One region of the Aquisalimonas sp. 2447 genome, then DNA from elsewhere that is predicted to be linked to it. Evidence: predicted binding sites of a transcription regulator. Region 1 holds the regulator's gene; each other region holds the start of a gene.
What was found. The regulator FNR, encoded in region 1, switches genes on or off when oxygen is low (the NO sensors DNR and NnrR bind a similar motif). The targets are predictions, from matches to a motif close to TTGATNTANATCAA.
Positions count from the first base shown of each region.

Region 1 (6,114 bases):
CCCGGAGACGAACACCCCGGAGCACATCTGCTTGGCACCGAAGCCGGTGGCCACCCTGGCAAAATCGTGGGCTGTGGGGGCCCACCAGGCGACGGCGAGGAGGGCGGCGGCGATGAGTAACAGCAGTGCCATGGAGCCCGGGCGCAGGCGGAACGGATTACGGCTCCGCATGACGGACCAGGGCGGTGAGCCCCTTGTAGTCCTGGACAATGACTTCTTCTCCTTCATGGAGCTCGCGCCCGTCCGCGTGCTCCGCGGCGAAGAAGTCGCCCCGGACCACCACGCCGAGCTTGCCGTGACGGCGGGTGATTCGCGCCTTCACGGTGGTGGCTCCCGCCACGCCCTCGGTGGTGCGACGGAACATCCAGATCATCGCCGGCATGGCCACCAGGCCGACGACCCCGGCGGTGACCAGCTGCATGGTCAGGCCGGCGCCGCCCAGCGCCGCCAGCATGGCGGCAAAGGCCATGAGGCTCCAGGCCAGCAGCAACCCACCGGCGGCGCCCATGAGCATGATCTCGATGGCCAGCAGAACCAGTGAGATTAGAAGCCAGATGCTCCAGGGGTCCAGATCCACGTTCACCTCCGCGGCGTGACTGACGCCAAGCGTACCGGCTCCGGCGGCATACAGGAACCGGGGGATGGTTCGGTGTGCCGCTTGATTCAGGACAAGTCGCGCGGTCACGGGGTTCGGTACCGTCGGGTAAAGCACTCAGCGAGGAGAGAGACCCCATGCAGTTACCCATGCCGCGACCGTCACGTCTGCTGGCGCCGTTGCGCTATCTGCCGTCGGCGCCCCTGGAAGTTGTCATTGCCCGGGTAACCAGTCACCTGCTGGCGGACCCGTTGGCGGACGGTGCCCTGGAGGGCCTGACCGGGGGCGCCCTGGTGGTCCGGATGAGCGATCCTGAGGTTGAATTGCGCTTTACCTTGGCAGGCGCCCGGGTGTGCCCGGCCTCATCCGGGGACGAGCCGCGGGTGATCGTGCGTGCCGCACTGGAGGACCTGGTGCTGGTGCTGGCGCAGCGCACGGATCCGGATACGTTGTTCTTTCAGCGCCGGTTGCGCCTGGAAGGGGACACTGCGCTGGGCCTGGAGGTGAAGAATCTCCTGGATGCCATCGATCCCGCCGCCTTGCCCGGCCCCGTTCAACGGGTCCTGGACCGCGCGGCGGCGAGTATTATCGACGACACCAACGCCGGCATCAGCTCGGGCTATCACGCATGAGCTGTCCCGGCGCCGCCATGCCGGCTTCGCCGTACCAGTAACCGATGCAGTCCTCGTCGTTATCGCCGTCGGGTTCCGGTGTTGCGCGGTTGCCGATCGCCGCATGCAGGCGATTGATGCGTTCGTGCGTCCCCGTCAGGCGGGGACTGATTCGCAGCAGGTCCGCACCGGCCTCGGCCAGCTCCTGCCATGCGGGGAGGAGATTGAGAACCCGGCCGGACTGGGTCTGAATGCCGTTGATGGTCAGAAACCGTTCGCCCTCGCGGGTATGCATGGCGCGGCCGTCCGGGTCGTCGATGCAGCGCAGGCCGCACTGATCCTTGGGCAGGTCGTGATGGCGGGCGGTGAAGCAGCGGGCGGACCAGGCCAGGGGCATGCGGCCGTAGGCAAAAACCTCGGTTTGCGGTCGCTGCGGTCCGGCGTGGTCCAGCAGGGCCGTCAGGGTCTGTCCCTGCATCTCCAGCGGCATGACCCAACGTTGCATGCCCTGACGCTGGAGATGGGCCAGGGTGTGGCTGTTGTAGATGTTCAGGAACGGGCCACCAACGAAGGGCAGGCGGCGCTCGCGCAGGATCTGCACCGCGGCCATGTCGTTGGCCTCCACCAGGAACTCCCCATTGTCACAGACACGGCGTACCACGCCGATCTCCGAGCGCGCCTCGATCAACGTCAGCGTGGACAGCACCACCTCCTTGCCGGCGATCGCAAGCTCGCGGCCCAGGGCGATCCAGTCGTCAGGGCGGAGCTCGCGGCGTTTCGGGCAGACGCTCTCGCCCAGGTACACCACGTCCACGGGGCTGTCGGCGATGTCCGCGTAGAATGCTTCGGCACTCTCGCGTGGCCAGAAGTACTGACACGGTCCCAGGGTGATGCGCGGTTGCATGGCGGGGCTCCTTACTGCCAGGGGCGGTGATAGGCGCCGAGAGTGGTCTGGCTGCCTTCGGAGAGGTCGGTCAGGGTCCGCTGTCCGTCGGTGGTCTGGCCCGCCCCTGGGTCACCGGCAAGGCAGCGATCGATCTCCCGCCGCCACACTGCGGCCACCTGCCGGATGTACCCCGGGCTGCGCTGGCGGCCTTCCAGTTTGATGGCGGTGACGCCGGCGGCACGCAGTTGCGGCAGAAGGTCCAGGGTGTTGAGGCTGGTGGGTTCTTCCAGGGCGTGCCGGGTCTGCCCCTCGACGTTGAAGCGCCCCTTGCACAGGGTGGGGTAGCCCGCCTTTTCACCGGGCATGAAGCGGTCGATGAGCACACCGTTGAGTCGCGAGCTGAGGACGCCGTCGGCGGTCTCGTCCCAGCGCACGTGGGCGGCCGGGGAACAGGCGCCGGCGGAGTTGGGGGACTCGCCGGTGGCATAGGACGACAGCAGACAGCGCCCCTCTGCCATGATGCACAGCGAGCCGAAGCCGAACACCTCCAGTTCCACCGGTGAATCGGCCGCCATTTGCTGGACCTGTGCCAGGGACAGCACCCGCGGCAGAACGGCGCGGCGGATGCCGAAACATTCGTGGTAGAAGCGCAACGCTTCCAGGCTCGTCGCCGAGGCCTGGACGGAGAGGTGGCGAGGGAGTCCGGGGTGGTGGCTGGCAGCGTAATCCAGCAGGCCGGTATCGGCCAGGATCACCGCGTCGACGTCGAGATCGGCGGCACGGTCCACGGCTGCCGTCCACTGCCGCCAGCCGGCTGGCTGCGGAAAGGTGTTGATGGCCATGAACACCCGCACTCCGCGTTGCCGCGCGTCGCGGACGCCGCGCTCCAGTTGCCGGGGGCTGAAGTTCAGGCCCGGGAAATGGCGCGCGTTGGTGGCGTCCTGGAGGCCGGTGTAGACGGCGTCGGCGCCGCTATCGATGGCCGCACGCAGGGCGGCAGGGTTGCCGGCCGGACAGACGAGTTCCATGTTGTGCTCCCCCTCAACACGATGCGGGAGCAGGATGCGCAGCGGACTGGTCGTGCGCCTTGATGCAGATCAACGCGCTCAGTTCAGCCGACCGGGGTCACCGGCACGGCCGACCTCGCGCTGCATGGTGGCAGTGCCGCCGGTGGTCATCGCGCGCAGTCCCTGGGGGTCCTCCAGGGTGATCTCCTTGCCCGCGGCAGTGATCCAGCCGTTGTCGGCGAAGCGGCGAAACAGACGGCTCATGGTCTCGGGGGCCAGGCCGAGGTAGTTGCTGAGCTCATGACGGGACATTGGCAGGCGGAAACGCGTTGCCGAAAGCCCACGCTGGGAGAAGCGATCGGAGAGGCTGATCAGCAGGATTGCCAGCCGCTGCTCCGCGGTGCGTCGAGCGAGGGCGTGCAGCATTTCCTGTTCGCTGAAAATCTCCTTGCTCATGATGCGCAGGAGCTGGCGCTGCAGGCCCGGGATGTCCTCGGACAGGCTCTCGAGTGCCTGGAAGGGGATCTCGCAGATGCTTGTGGTTTCCAGGGCGCAGGCCGTGGACGGATGGGTGCCGAAACTGATGGCATCCAGGCCCAGCAGTTCTCCGGGCAGATGGAAGGCAGTGATCTGCTCCTCGCCGTCTTCGGACACTGACATGCTTTTCAGCGCACCGGTGCGCACGGCGTATAGTGCTTCAAAGTCGCCACCGGCACGATAGAGCACGTCACCCCGGGAGAGCGGACGGCGTCGCTGGACGATGTTGTCCAGAGCGTCCACGTCCGGACTGTCCAGGGCCACCGGCAGACACAGGTCGCTGAGGCTGCAGGTTCGACACGCTTCGCGAATTTGCCGCAGGTGAACCGCGTTCGCTTTTTGTTGAGCCATCTCGCGTTGCTCCTTGCCGCCCCGGACAATTTTATTACTGTTGGGGTAGGACTCCGGTCGAGAGTATAGCAGTCACGCGGTAGTGACCCGAGTGTTCCAGAGTGGTGCATTGCCATGGATCATGTCAGCGCGCGTAGCCCCTCCGGGTCAATGAGGGTGACACGGCGTCGCTCGACGCCGATCAGGCCGCTGGCGCTCAACTCGTGAAGTATTCGTGAAAGGGTCTCCGGTGTCATGGACAGGCGTGAGGCCACCACATGTTTGGGTGCCGGCAGCTGAACCTCTTCGCCGGCCTGTAGCTGGCCGGAGCCCTGCACCAGAAGGTAACGGACCACCCGGGGCCGGGATTGCTGCAGCGTCAGCTGATCGATGTCGTCAAGCCGGTTGCGCAGCCGCATACTCAGATCGGCCAACAGTCGCATGCACGTCTCCGGGCTGTCCTTGAGTACGCTGCGATAGTCGTCGCTGGGTATGCCCACCAGGCGACTCGCCTCCAGGGCCTCTGCCGTGACCGGGAAGCGCTTGGCATCCATGAACATGACTGCCTCGGCGAAGGACTCCCCCGCTCGCACCAGGTGGATGACCTTCTCCTGGCCGTCCGGGTTGCTCCGCGAAAGCTTGATCAGGCCGGACTCCACCACGAAGAACTGCTCGGCGGTGTCACCGGCATGGAAAAGGATCTCGCCGGCGCGGAGCGTAATCCTGCGGGAGCGTTCGGCGAGATTGTCCCGCACCGATTCCTCCAGGGAACTGAAAAGCGCGTTGTTCTTGAGCGTTGCTCGAGGATCCTGGTCAGTCATCGGGAGTCACGATCCGGTCGAGAATGAAGCGGGCGACGGCCTCCGGGCCATCCAGAGGGAGCCGGGGCAGGGGACACTCCAGTGGTAGTTGATCCGGCGCGGCAACCGCGACGATGGAGTCGTCCTGGAGAAACAGGGGTGGTCGATCGCCACCCGGATCCCGGATGAGTTCAATCTTGGGGAACCGCTCATGGCGGAACCCTTCGATGAGAATCAGGTCGACACTGCTTTGATCCAGTCGGGCGAGCTCTTCCGCCAGACGCGGGTCACGGCCCTGCGGGCGCTCCTGCATCAATGCCCATCGACGTCCCGACGTGATCAGCACCTGGTCGGCACCGGCCTTGCGCAGGGTATGGCTGTCCTTGCCCGGGGTGTCTACATCGAACTCGTGATGGGCATGCTTGATCAGTGCCAAACGGATCCCGGCCTGGCGCAGCAGTGGGATCACCGCCTTCAGCAGGGTCGTCTTGCCGGTGCCGCTCCAGGCAGCGAATCCCAGCAGGGGACGTTGCGCGGTGTCCGGCCAGAGGGCCTGATGGGGATACTGACAGGTTTCCGAAACCGTGCTGGTCATGGTCGTCCGCTTGGCTCACACTGTGTTGGCGATACCTTACACGGATGCTCCGTCCCGGTGCATCTGTCGTTACAGTACGAGTTTACCGCCCCGGCGGCAGCGTTTGACGAGGACAACAGTGATGGCCGAAGAACTTCCCTCCGGCGCAGGCGAAATCGCCGAAGAATATCCCGAGATCTGGGAGGCGTACGGACGTCTCGGCCGGGCATGTTCCGAAGCTGGCCCGCTGGATGAACGCGATCGACGCCTGGTGAAGCTGGCCATGGCCATCGCCCTGGGCAGCGAGGGGGCGACTCACTCCCACGCCCGTCGTGCCCTGGATGAGGGCTTCACCGGCGACGAGATCCGCCAGGTCGCCCTGCTGGGCATGACCACCATCGGTTTCCCGTCCTCGGTGGCGGCGTTGACCTGGGTGGAGGACATCCTCGAGGAAGAGGAGGACGACGACGCGGCAGACGACGACATCGAGGACTGAGCCGGCCACGCCGGCTTATCCGTACCCCGGATCCAGCCGAAAGTGCATCGTGATGCACCGCTCAAGGCGCTTGGCCGCGCAGCTTGCGTAGCTCACGTAGGGCGGACCTTCAGGTCCGCCGTCACGAAATCTGCAAACCAGGGCGGCCGATCAAAGCCCATCGGCGGACCTGAAGGTCCGCCCTACGCCTTTCTATCCGTTACGACCATTTCCGCCCACAAAAAAGCCCGGCACCGGGCCGGGCTTTGTTCCTGTCAGCGCTGCAGGCGCCGGAGGCT
Region 1 is NZ_CP050695.1:2,253,227-2,259,340, reverse strand. It holds gene KU884_RS10670 (serine hydrolase) at 1-171, opposite strand, end outside; gene KU884_RS10665 (NfeD family protein) at 158-577, opposite strand; gene KU884_RS10660 (SCP2 domain-containing protein) at 733-1,227, shown strand; gene KU884_RS10655 (U32 family peptidase) at 1,205-2,110, opposite strand; gene KU884_RS10650 (peptidase U32 family protein) at 2,122-3,120, opposite strand; gene fnr (fumarate/nitrate reduction transcriptional regulator Fnr) at 3,199-3,987, opposite strand; gene KU884_RS10640 (Crp/Fnr family transcriptional regulator) at 4,107-4,787, opposite strand; gene mobB (molybdopterin-guanine dinucleotide biosynthesis protein B) at 4,780-5,361, opposite strand; gene KU884_RS10630 (carboxymuconolactone decarboxylase family protein) at 5,483-5,836, shown strand; gene KU884_RS10625 (malate synthase G) at 6,114-6,114, opposite strand, start outside.

Region 2 (6,114 bases), 1.4 Mb from region 1:
ATCTGATCATCCACGCGGCCAATCTTGCCTCGGGCAGCCACCGCGCCCCGTCGCTTTCCGCTGCCCAATGGGCGGCGCTGCGCTTCTTCGCCCGCGCCAATGATTTCTCGCGTACGCCGTCCGCGTTCGCGAGCTACCACGGCACCACCCGCGGCACTGCGTCACAGACCGTGAAATCCCTGGTGCAGAAAGGCTATCTGCGACGCGAACACAGCACCGCAGACGGACGAAGGAAGGAGCTGCACTTGACCACCGAGGGAGAGCAGGCGCTCATGGGAGACCCTGCCGACGCTCTGGTTCGCGCCATCGACATGCTTCCCCCGGCAAAGCGGCGAGCCCTAGAAGACGTGATGCGACGTATCACCGCGCATGTGGACACCCAGTGCGGCGAGCCGACGTTCGGTGTCTGCGCCGACTGTGGGTATCGTGATGACAGGGGAAGCCAAGGTGCTGTCTGCCGGGTGACGGGGGAACCCGTAGGCCGATCGGACGCGCAACAGTTGTGCTACGCCTTCACCCCAGACAGTGCCCTGCCAGACACGCAGGTCTAGCGCCGCTAGACGGGCTATCGATTAGTCTGGACCGTGGATTCGAACTTGCAGCGGCTCTTCGACAGGGGGCACCACGACGTGTTGATGGCGCGTTGCACCCGCCACCTGTCAGCGTAGATCACTCCTGGAAGGCATTCCGGGTTTCCTACCTCTTTCCTGCCTGCTCCCGGGCTGTATGCGAGTGTCGCGACAGGCCGACGTCCCGGATGGCGACGGACGCGCTCCGGGGGCGTCACGTATTGGCCGGAACAGCCGGCATTCGAGTACGTGACCCGGGGACGGCTGCGGTGCGGCGTCACGTCGAGGCCTTAGAACGTCTGCAGGACAACCTGAGTTCTCGGTATCCTCTGGCCCGAAAGCGGCAAGATAGCCCCTATACACCTTGGACGGGACACCGCGGAGCGATGTCGAGCAGAAAACGGATCATTGTCGTCGGGGCGGGGATCGCTGGCCTTGCCGCGGCCAAGGAGTTGCAGGCTCACGGTCATGAGGTCCTTGTGCTGGAAGCGCGTGATCGCATCGGCGGTCGAATATGGACGAGTCATTATTGGCCGGACATGCCCGTGGATCTGGGCGCGACATGGATCCATGGCATCGAAGGGAATGCCATCACTGCGCTCGCGGACGACCTCCAGGCAGAACGCTTGCGGACGAGTGCGGACAGAACAACGACGTTCAATGCGGCTGGCGCCGTGATCACCGACGCCGAGGAAGTACTGCTCGAGGAAATCACGATCGAGGTGGACCGTCTGGTGGAGCGCGCTCAGGACCGGGACCCGGACGTGTCAGTACGGGACGCGATTCGGCCGCTTGAGGAAAGGCTCGCGCCCTCGAGGGCATCGAGTCAGTTACTTGGTCTTTTGTTAAACAGTTCCATCGAGCACGAATATTGCCCGAGTCTGAACCAGCTGTCGGCACACTGGTTCGACACCGGCGGAGAGTTCGCCGGCGAAGACGCTTTTTTTGTCCATGGCCTTGAGGTGATTACGGAGTTCCTTCGCGTAACGTAGGAGGTTCTCTCCGCAATTCACCCGTAACATTACACTTCAAGGCATTAAGACGGTCGAGGTCCCGGGAAGAGCCTATCTCCCTGCGCAGCCATGAGCGCGACGCCCCAGCTCCGAGAATATCAACCAGCTGGGGCACGGCCCTTCGCACGGTGATGACTTTGACCCAAGTCAATATCGTCTGGTGATTCCACTGGTACTATAACTTAGGATATAGTAGACAGTCCTGTCTTGGCGTCCGTTTCATACCATAGGTGGCCATTATGGAACTTGATCCGCTGCTGCTCTCCCGTGTGCAGTTCGCGTTTGTAGTGTCCTTCCACGCAATCTTCCCGGTTTTTACTATTGGCTTGGCAGCCTACATCGCCACGCTTGAAGGGTTGTTCTACCGAACCTCGAATCCTGTCTACGCAACTCTGTCACGCTTCTGGACCAAGGTCTTCGCCGTAGTCTTCGGCATGGGCGTGGTGTCGGGCATCGTCATGGCCTTTCAGTTCGGCTCGAACTGGAGCGCGTTCTCTTATATTTCGGCCAACTTCCTCGGCCCGGTGCTCAGTTATGAGGTGGTGACCGCGTTCTTCCTGGAGGCCACCTTCCTCGGGGTGCTACTGTTCGGCCGCGATAAGGTGCCGAAGGGCGTTCACCTCTTCGCCGCCTGCATGGTGGCGGTGGGCACGTTCATCTCATCGTTCTGGATTCTATCGGCCAACAGCTGGATGCAGACGCCGGCCGGAGTTGAAATGCGCGACGGCTTGTTGCACGTCACGTCGTGGGCAGAGGCCATCTTCAACCCGTCACTCTGGCCGCGGTTCTTCCATATGGCACTGGCCTCATTCCTCACCGCGGGATTCGTTGTCGCCGGTGTCAGTGCCTGGTATCTGCTCCGGCGCCGCGCTCCTGAGCTGAATCGGAAGGCGCTTGGGATGACGGTTGTGCTCCTCGCCATCATTGCTCCGGCGCAGCTTCTGGTTGGGGACTGGCACGGACTCAACTCCTTCGAGCACCAGCCTGCCAAGGTCGCAGCCATGGAGGGAGCCTGGGAGACGAAGGAGGGCGCCCCGCTGATCCTGTTCGCGATCCCGGATGCGGCCAACGAGACCAACCACTGGGAAGTGGCTATTCCTAACATGGCCAGTCTTATCCTCACTCACGATCTCCAGGGAGAAGTCCCCGGGCTGAAGGAGTGGCCTGCCGAGGATCGACCGCCGGTAGGGATCGTGTTCTGGAGCTTCCGGGTGATGGTCGCCATCGGACTGTTGATGATCGCCGTCGCCGCCGTGGCGCTGGTGCAGAGGCTGCGCGGACGCCTGTTCGAGTCCACACGGCTGCTGCGCGTGTTCACCTGGATGATTCCGCTGCCGTTCGTTGCGGTGCTGGCGGGCTGGTTCGTCACTGATATTGGCCGTCAGCCATACATCGTCTATGGGGTCATGCGCACTGCCGAGGGTGTGACTCCCTCGCTCACCGGCGGCATGGCCCTGTTCACCTTGGTGGGGTTCATCCTGGTCTATGCGGTGATCTTCGCGGCGGGGCTTTACTACCTGGTGCGTCTTATCCAGGCCGGACCGGAGTCCCTGGAGGCCGCGCCAGTTCAGAGCGAGGGCCGGCCGAAGCGTCCGTTCTCGGCGGTGGGAACACCCCTCAATGACAACCCGGTCACCGGTGGCGAGCGAGGTTAATCGACATGGAACTGCTTGATCTGACGCTGATCTGGATTCTGATCATCGGCTTCGGCGTGTTCATGTACGTGCTCATGGACGGCTTCGATCTGGGCGTGGGGATTCTCTTCCCTTTCGCCCCCGATGAAGCCTCACGCGACGCGATGATGAACTCCGTGGCGCCGGTCTGGGACGGCAATGAAACCTGGCTGATCCTCGGTGGAGCGGGGCTTCTCGCAGCCTTTCCGCTGGTCTACGCCGTGTTCCTGCCTGCGCTCTACATCGGTGTATTCCTGCTTCTGGCGGGCCTGATCTTCCGCGGTGTCGCCTTCGAGTTTCGGTTCAAGGCCAACCGGTCACGCTACCTATGGAACTGGTCCTTCTTTGGTGGCTCGCTGGTAGCGACATTCGCCCAAGGTGCCGTGGTGGGCGCTTACATCCAGGGCTTCGAGACCTATGGCTTCACCTACGTCGGTGGGCCGCTAGACTGGCTGACCCCGTTCACCGTGATGACGGGCTTGGCCTTGGTGTGTGGGTATACGCTCCTCGGCGCCACCTGGCTGGTGCTCAAGACCGAAGGTCCGCTGCAGGACTGGGCCTATGCGGTGGCCAGGCGCATGTTGCTCGCTGTGATGGTGTTCTTCGTCATCATCAGTATCTGGACACCCTTGGCCGAGGTCCGAGTCATGGAGCGCTGGTTCGGGAATCTGGAGTGGCTCTGGGTATTCCCTCTCGTGACAGTGGGCGCGGCCTACTGGCTCTGGCAGGCCATCGAGCAACGTCGTGAAGGTGTGCCGTTCGTGGCCACGATGGTGTTGTTCATCATGTTCTACATCGGTCTGCTGATCAGCATGTGGCCTTTGGCTGTGCCGCCGGATCACACCTTCTGGGATGCGGCCTCTGCGCCTGCGAGCCAGCTATTCCTCCTGCTGGGCGTGCTATTCCTCACCCCTGTCGTGTTGGGCTACACGGCCTGGACCTACTGGGTGTTCCGCGGCAAGGTGTCCGCGCATTCCGGCGGGTACCATTAGTGGTCTGTATCAAGAAGAAAGCACTGCCCCATGTTACGAACGTTTGTAACGTCGGGGCAGTAGCCTCGCAGACTGGATGGCAACCCCGGCAAATGGGTGCGATCGCCGTCCCTGAACTAGTCTAAGCCAACCTCCGCTCTTCAGCGGGTTGGGACTACGGGAGTCTCAAATACACCCCTATAGGGTGACCGGGGTATACCGACCTGCCCGCTGCATTTATTACCATGAGGACAGGGTATTGCGCCGCAGCATCAATAATCCTTGCCAAACAGTTCACTGAAACTACAATACGAACCAGATCCTCGCCCCGAGAGGCCAAAAAAAACCCCCTCGGGCGAGGGGGCATAAAGGGCGACTTGGGAGTCGCCTGGAGGAGAAACAGACCGGTCATAAGAACCGGCGAATCCATGAGAGGTCAGCTACAGCATCTCGTTGAGGTGCTGCCACCCACTCCCAAGCAGAGCAGACAATGGCGACAGCATGGGAGGCTTAGGCTCTCCAGCTTGCTCATGTCTCAACCCTGTACAATTATTGTACACCCGCACATCCTTTCCGTCAATCCATTGCTTTAAGCTCCCTTCGCTAGCCGATCACTGGCCATAGGCTCAAGCACAGATTTGCTGCCAGCGCAGCAGATGGAAGATGACTCACTTGGCCTCCCTGAGTCACAGACCACTTTATGCTCCCCTGTCCACCCATGGCCTAAATGCTGTCAACACGCCCGGATGAATGAGCTTGTGATCTGAATGGCCCTCTCAGTCACTGAAGATGGGCTACTCGGGAGGGCATCTGACCTTGTGAGGGCGGTCCGCGTCCGCCGAAGACCGCGCACAAACGGTCCGCAGGGCAGGCGTTCCCATACTCGGGGTGGGTGTACAAAACGTGTAAAAGAATGGTATAAAGATAGCGAATCGCCAATACTTATTCGGCGGTGCCAAGCGAAGGTAAACCACAGCGGGAGAGATCGGTGCGTGCGACGCTGCACCGGCGCCGAAGGAGCAACGACCCCGGAAACTCTCAGGCTACCGGACCGCTGTGGTGTTGATGATTCCGTAGAGTGGCCGGCGAAAGCGTCCGCTGGCCCACCGAAGGAGCAAGCGGCCTCGTCATTGCGATCGCCCGTGAATCTCTCAGGTCCCATGACGGAAGGGGTGCTCGCGACCGCGTGGTGGCGAGGTCAACCCGACGCGTCTGGAGACAGAGCGATGCAGCGTGTTGCCATCATCGGCGGAGGGATCACGGGGGTCACCACGGCTTACTCTCTGCTCAAGCGTGGTTTCGACGTCACACTCTATGAGCGCAACCGGTACACGGCGATGGAGACCTCCTACGCGAATGGGGGCCAACTCTCGGCGTCTAACGCGGAGGTTTGGAATCACTGGCCCACGGTGTTCAAGGGGCTGCGCTGGATGCTTCGTGCGGACGCCCCCTTGTTGGTCAACCCGAAGCCCTCCTGGCACAAGTTGAGCTGGTTCGCCGAGTTCATGGCAGCCATCCCTCGTTACGCCCATAACACCTCGGAGACGGCGCGGCTCGCGATCGCGGCGCGTGATCACCTGTTCCAGTGGGCCGCAGACGAGGGAATCGAGTTTGATCTGCAGCGCCGCGGTATTCTCCATATCTACCGCACCAGGCAGGGGTTCGCCCATGCGCAACGCGTCTCCGCGCTGCTGGCCAAAGGCGGGTTGGAGCGTCGGCCCGTCACGCCAGAGGAGATGCGCACCCTTGAGCCGAACCTCGCTGGCGAGTATCACGGCGGTTTTTTCACGGAAACCGATGCCACCGGTGATATTCACAAGTTTACGCAAGGCCTTGCCTCCGCCATTCAACGGCGCGGTGCCACCATCCGCTACGGGGTCGAAGTGCA
Region 2 is NZ_CP050695.1:888,205-894,318, forward strand. It holds gene KU884_RS04085 (MarR family winged helix-turn-helix transcriptional regulator) at 1-551, shown strand, start outside; gene KU884_RS04090 (FAD-dependent oxidoreductase) at 956-1,561, shown strand; gene KU884_RS04095 (cytochrome ubiquinol oxidase subunit I) at 1,822-3,237, shown strand; gene cydB (cytochrome d ubiquinol oxidase subunit II) at 3,243-4,247, shown strand; glycine riboswitch at 5,193-5,290, shown strand; gene KU884_RS04105 (D-amino acid dehydrogenase) at 5,453-6,114, shown strand, end outside.
Region 2: the regulator FNR is predicted to act here: its motif matches at 1,720-1,733, upstream of KU884_RS04095 (cytochrome ubiquinol oxidase subunit I).

Region 3 (6,114 bases), 210 kb from region 1:
AGGTGGCGCAGGATTTCCCGCTCCCGTGCGGTGAGCGTGTCCAGGTTGCTCTCGGAGGTGGGGCGGTCCCTGGTCAGGGCACGGGCGAGGCTGGATGTGAGCGTGTCGCTGATCACCACTTCCCCTTGGGCAGCGCGCTGAAGCTGCGCCACCAGGGCCTCGGGTTCCATGTCCTTGAGCAGGTAGCCATTGGCCCCCGCGCGTAGCGAGTTGGTGATGTCCTCATCGCTGTCGGAGACGGTGAGCACCACGACGCAAGCTTCGCTGCCCTGGTCGCGCAGCGCGCGCAGCGTCTCGACCCCGGTCATGCCCTCCATGTTCAGGTCCAGCAGGATCAGGTCGGGGTCGAGTTCCTGCGCGAGTTGCAGGCCTTCGCTGCCGTCGCTGGCCTCACCGACGGGTTCGAGGTCGTTCTCCAGCTCCAGCAGTTGCATCACTCCGCGCCGCAGAAGCGGGTGGTCGTCGATAATCAGAACTCGGGTTGTCATACGACGGACTCCGTCACCGTGTCATCGCGCGCCGGGAAACGCACCTCGAGATGTGTGCCCTTGGGCTCCCGCCGGGACACGTTCAGCGTCCCGCCCAGACTGTTTGCTCGTTCCGTCATGATTCGTATGCCGTAGTGGTGCGGGCGCTCTTGCCTGTCTGCGATGCCGATGCCGTCGTCGTCCACGCTGAGCGTGACCCAGCCATCCTCACTGCCGCAGAGATGGACCCAGGCATGCGCGGCGCGGGCGTGATTGACCACGTTGGCCAGGGCTTCCCTGGCGATGTGCAGCACATGGATCTCGGCATTGGAGTCAAGGTTCAGTCCCGTGTCGAGCCGTTCAATGCGGATATCGGTCCCCTCGCTCCGGCGTCGGTACTCTTCCGCGGCCGCGTGCAGTGCGGCGGCGAGTCCCGGTTCATTCATCTTTAGTCGGAACGTTGTCAGGAGCTCGCGAAGGTGACCATAGGCGGTGTTGAGTCCCTCGCGCAACTCTGTTACCGCGGAGGTGGTAGTCGCGCTGGTGGCCTGATCCCGCAGGCCCGCGTCCAGTCGCGCGACCTGGATTTTCAGGTAGGACAGGGACTGGGCCAGGGAATCGTGCAGCTCCCGGGCGATCACTGAACGCTCTTCCAGCAGCGCCAGCCGGCGCTGGCGGCGTGCTTCCCGGGCCAGGCCGATGGCAACGGCAATCTTCTCTGCCACGGCGTCGGCGAGGCGGAACTTCCACTGCTCCGGCACCGTGCCGGACGTGAATTCCAGCAGCATGACCCCGTACTGTTCACTCCGGTGTTCCAGCGGAATGGTGGCAAGACCATCGCCGATGCCGCCGCGTATCCGGGCAACATTGCCGTCCAGGCAGTGGCTGCAGTCCGGGGCGCGGCAGAAGGCGGGCTCGTAGCCCGCCACGGAGCTGATTGTATGGCGAGCAGAGCTCTCGTCGGGATCGGCGATGCATGCCGTGATGAGACGGATGTCGGTGACCCGGCTGAGATGCTGCAGAATGGGGCGGACGGTCTCTTCGTTCAGCTGCCCCGGGGTGAGCGTGCGCGCGGCGTCGTAGAGCAGCTGCAAGGCCTCGTTGCTGCGGCGCAACTCGCGGGTCTTGATCTCCACCTGTCGCTCCAGCCCCGCATGTAGTGTCTCCAGGTCGGCGGCCATGGTGTTGAAACTCCGCCCCAGCAGGCCGATCTCGTCGCGGCGGGTATGCTGCACACGGCCGGTGAAATCACCCTGGCGTACGCGTTCCGCCATCCCCATCAGCTCGGCCAGGGGCCGCGTGATGCCGCTGTGAATCAGGTACACCGCGGTGAGCGCCAGCGTCAGCGCAAGCACCACCGCCGCCGCCTGGCTGAGGCGCAACCACTGGATGCGCTGCTCGGCCTGCCGCTGCAGGGCAGCGACCATGGTGTCCACCGCCGTGACGAAGTTGTGGACCTCATCGAGATAGAGTGCACCGCCGACGTCACCCTCGTCGTCGATGACCAGCTGGAGATCCGGGGCGAGGGTGTCCTCCCAGGTCTGGCGCACCTCCCGGTAGTGGCGGCCCGGTGCCGCCCCTGCCGCCTCCGTGGTCTTGGTCAGCGCCGGGGCGTTCAGGATCGCGTCGAACTCTTCCCTTGCCACGCTCACCTCGGTCACGGGGGCCTCGCCCTGGAGCAGCGCCGCAATGCGGTAGGACTGCATGCGCAGTGAGCCGGCCTTGTTGATGGCGGCGGCGTCATCCTGCGCCGTCTCCGCGATGTAGATGGATGCCCCCATGCTGAACAGAGCTAGCACCGTCATGGCGAGCAGAATCAGCCCGAGCCGCACGCGCAGGGACCGGGGGCGGTCCTTGTGTGTTTTCCGCGGTTTCAGGGGCATACCTCTAATGAGTCACGAAACGGCGGTAAGGCATAAAGGAAATACCTCGCAGGGACTATCAGCAACCGGAAAACAGTCACTTAGGATTCGGTTCGAGTTAATTAATAAGATATATGTGCATGATTATGCACGATTTTGCGGGATCAATTATTTGATCGCGATCAAGACTTTCATCTGTTTGTATCCATAACGTTGCCACCCGATCGTGCCGCCGGCAAACCACAATGGCAGGGGAGTCTATGGCCACCCAGCGATTCAAACAGTACTCCGTCCTTTCCATGAACACCTTCGCGTTCACGATGATGTTCATGGTCTGGACCATGTTCGGCGAGATCGGGGTGCCGATCCAGGAAGAGCTGGGCCTGACCAACACCCAGTTCGGCATTCTCACCTCGCTGCCGATCCTCACCGGCTCCCTGGTCCGGCTGCCCCTGGGCGCCTGGGCGGACAAGTACGGCGGCCGGCCGGTGTTCTTCATCCTCATGTTGTGCGTGCTGCCCGCAGTGTGGCTGGTGCAGTTCGCCACGGAGTACTGGCAGCTGCTCATCATCGGTGCCTTCGTGGGGCTGGCCGGGGGTTCGTTCTCCGTGGGTATTTCCTACACGGCCAAGTGGTTCGAGCGCGGCAAGCAGGGCCTGGCCATGGGCATTTTCGGCGCGGGTAACGCCGGCGCCGCGGTGACCAAGTACCTGGCGCCCACCATCATTGTGGTGCTGAGCTGGCAGGCGGTCGCCAATATCTACGCCGCCATCGTCGCCATTACTGCCATCCTGTTCTGGTTTTTCACCTACACCGAGCCTCAGCTCAAGGATCCGAACAAGAAGGCGCCGACGCTTCGCGAGCAGGTCAAAGTGCTGAACGACCCCAAGGTGTGGAAGTACTGCCAGTACTACTCCGTGGTGTTCGGCGGCTACGTGGGCGTGTCCCTGTACCTCACTCGCTACTACATGCTGGAGTACGGCGTCGGCATCCAGCTCGCCGCGCTCATCGCCACCATTTTCGTGCTGCCCTCGGGGGTGATCCGCGCCTTCGGCGGCTATCTCTCCGACCGGTTCGGTGCGCACACCGTGACCTGGGTGTGCATGTGGGCGAGCCTGGTCAGTTTCTTCTTCATGTCCTACCCGCCCACGGAGTACACCATCCAGCAGATGGGTGGCGAGACGCTGACCTTCACCCTGTCCATGCCGGTGTGGCTGTTCACCACGCTGCTGTTCATCGTCGGCATCGCCTGGGGCATCGGCAAGGCATCGGTGTTCAAGTACCTCTCCGACGAATACGACCACAACCTGGGCCTGGTGTCCGGCATGGTGGGCCTGTTCGGGGGTCTTGGTGGCTTCCTGCTGCCGCCGATGTTCGGCGCGCTGATCGATTTCACCGGCGTGACCACCAGTATCTGGATGCTGTGCTTCGGCTTCACCCTGGTGTCCGTGGTCTGGATGTGGTGGACGGAGCGGCGCCAGCCGGTGCTCACGCGGGACGTCTACCACCAGCCCACCGTGCGCAACGAGGCCGCCGGGCAGGACAACTGATCACTTGCATTGCCGGGGCCGGCCGTCCCGGCGTACCGCCACAGCGGCAAAAGGAGGCATGAAACCGTGGCTTGGAATCGAGACATCGAGCACTGGAATCCCGAGGACACGGAGTTCTGGGAGCGTGAGGGCAAGAAGGTTGCCTATCGCAACCTGTGGATCTCCATCCCTAATCTGTTGATGGGCTTCGCAGTCTGGATGATGTGGGGGATGATCACCGTGCAGATGATGAACATCGGCTTCCCGTTCTCCGAACGGGAGATGTTCACCATCACGGCCATTGCCGGCTTCACCGGTGCCACCCTCCGAATTCCGGCCTCGTTCTTCATCCGCATCGCCGGGGGGCGGAATACCATCTTCTTTCCTGATTAGCAACGACCGTCAGCTTGCGCTTGCTGGCGCGGCCACCGGGGGTGTATATACTGGTTATAATTACAGTATTCATGCCGGAGGCACGCCCCATGCCCATGAACCGCATCCAGTTCCAGCCCGGTCTGTCGTTGACCGCGTTCTTCCGCCACTACGGCGAGGAGGCCCAGTGCGCCGCGGCACTGGAGCAGGCCCGCTGGCCGCACGGCTTCCGCTGCCCTCGCTGTAACGGGCACGAGCACAGCCGCGTGCACGGACGCACCCACCCGCTGTTCCAATGCCGCAGTTGCCGACACCAGACCTCGCTGATCGCCGGCACGGTCATGCAGGGCACCAAGCTGCCCTTGACGGTGTGGTTTCTCGCCATCTACCTGCTCAGCCAGGCGAAGACGGGGCTGTCGGCGCTTGCGCTCGCACGCCAGCTCGGCGTGAGCTACCCCACCGCCTGGCTGATCCACCACAAGCTCATGGGGGCGATGGCCGAGCGCGAGGACAGGTACGTGCTCGCCGGTGACGTCCAGGTCGATGACGCCTACCTCGGCGGCGAGCGCAGCGGTGGCAAGGTCGGGCGCGGTTCCGAGAACAAATGCGCCTTCGTCGCCGCAGTCTCGCTCGACGACGAGGGCCATCCGCTGCGCGTCAAGCTCACGCCGGTGGCGACGTTCAGCGCCCGAGCCATTACCGACTGGGCCCGCGGGGCGCTCGCACCCGGCACCACCGTGTTCTCTGACGGGCTCGCGTGCTTCCGGGCGGTCGCGGCCGCCGGATGCACCCATCAGCCCACCGTCGTCGCGGGGCGCAAGCCAAGCCAGTTGCCCGAGTTCCAGTGGATCAACACCGTGCTCGGGAACCTCAAAACCAGTCTCTCCGGTTGCTACCATGCCTTCCGATTCCGCAAGTACGCCGCTCGCTACCTCGCCGCGTTCGCCTATCGCTTCAACCGCCGCTTCGACCTTGCCGCGCTCCCGCAACGGCTGCTCGTCGCCGCCGTACGCTGCGCGCCACACCCTCAACGCATCATCCGCGCTGAGGCTCCTTGCTAATCAGGTCTTCTTTAGCACCGCGCTGTTGATGATCCCGGCCATCGGCGCCTACTTCGCCCTGCAGAGCACCGACACGCCGTTGTGGGTGTTCCAGTTCCTGGCCTTCCTCTCGGGGATCGGCGGCGGCAATTTTGCCTGCTCCATGAGCAACATCTCGTCGTTTTTCCCGAAGCACCAGCAGGGACTGGCCCTGGGGTTGAACGCGGGCATTGGTAACTTCGGCGTCACCACCATGCAGATCGTTATCCCGCTGGTGATGACTGCCGCGGTGTTCGGCGCCCTCTCGGGTGACCCCATGCCGCTGGACAGCAGCAGCGGCACCATCCTCGGCCGCATCGAGGCGGGCACGGCCACCTGGATCCAGAACGCCGGCCTGGTCTGGTTCCTGGTGTTGATTCCGCTGGTGGCGGCGGCGTGGTTCGGCATGAACAACCTGCGCACGGTGACGCCGGATCCCGGTAACCCGCTGAGCGCCTTCGGCAAGATCCTGGGGCTGTACGGCGTCGCCTTCGTCACCTCGGGCATCGGCCTGTATCTGTTCCTTCCGCAGCCCTATGGGGCCGGTGTTCTGAACGTCTGGGTGGCACTGGTGCTGGTCATCGTCGCCACGCTTTTCCTGATGCGCATGCTGCCCGGTGGCATCGGTGCCGGGATGGCCAACCAGTTCGCCATCTTCAAGGACAAGCACACCTGGTCCATGACCTGGCTGTATATCGTCACCTTCGGCTCATTCATCGGCTTCTCGGCGGCGCTGCCGCTGTCCATCGAGGTGATCTTCGGTTACCGCTGGGTGGAGGAGGGCGGTGAGCTGGTGCGCCAGTCC
Region 3 is NZ_CP050695.1:2,462,266-2,468,379, reverse strand. It holds gene narL (two-component system response regulator NarL) at 1-488, opposite strand, end outside; gene KU884_RS11575 (HAMP domain-containing protein) at 485-2,350, opposite strand; gene KU884_RS11570 (nitrate/nitrite transporter) at 2,590-3,879, shown strand; gene KU884_RS11565 (hypothetical protein) at 3,946-4,251, shown strand; gene KU884_RS11560 (IS1595 family transposase) at 4,341-5,291, shown strand; gene KU884_RS11555 (antiporter) at 5,320-6,114, shown strand, end outside.
Region 3: the regulator FNR is predicted to act here: its motif matches at 2,502-2,515, upstream of KU884_RS11570 (nitrate/nitrite transporter).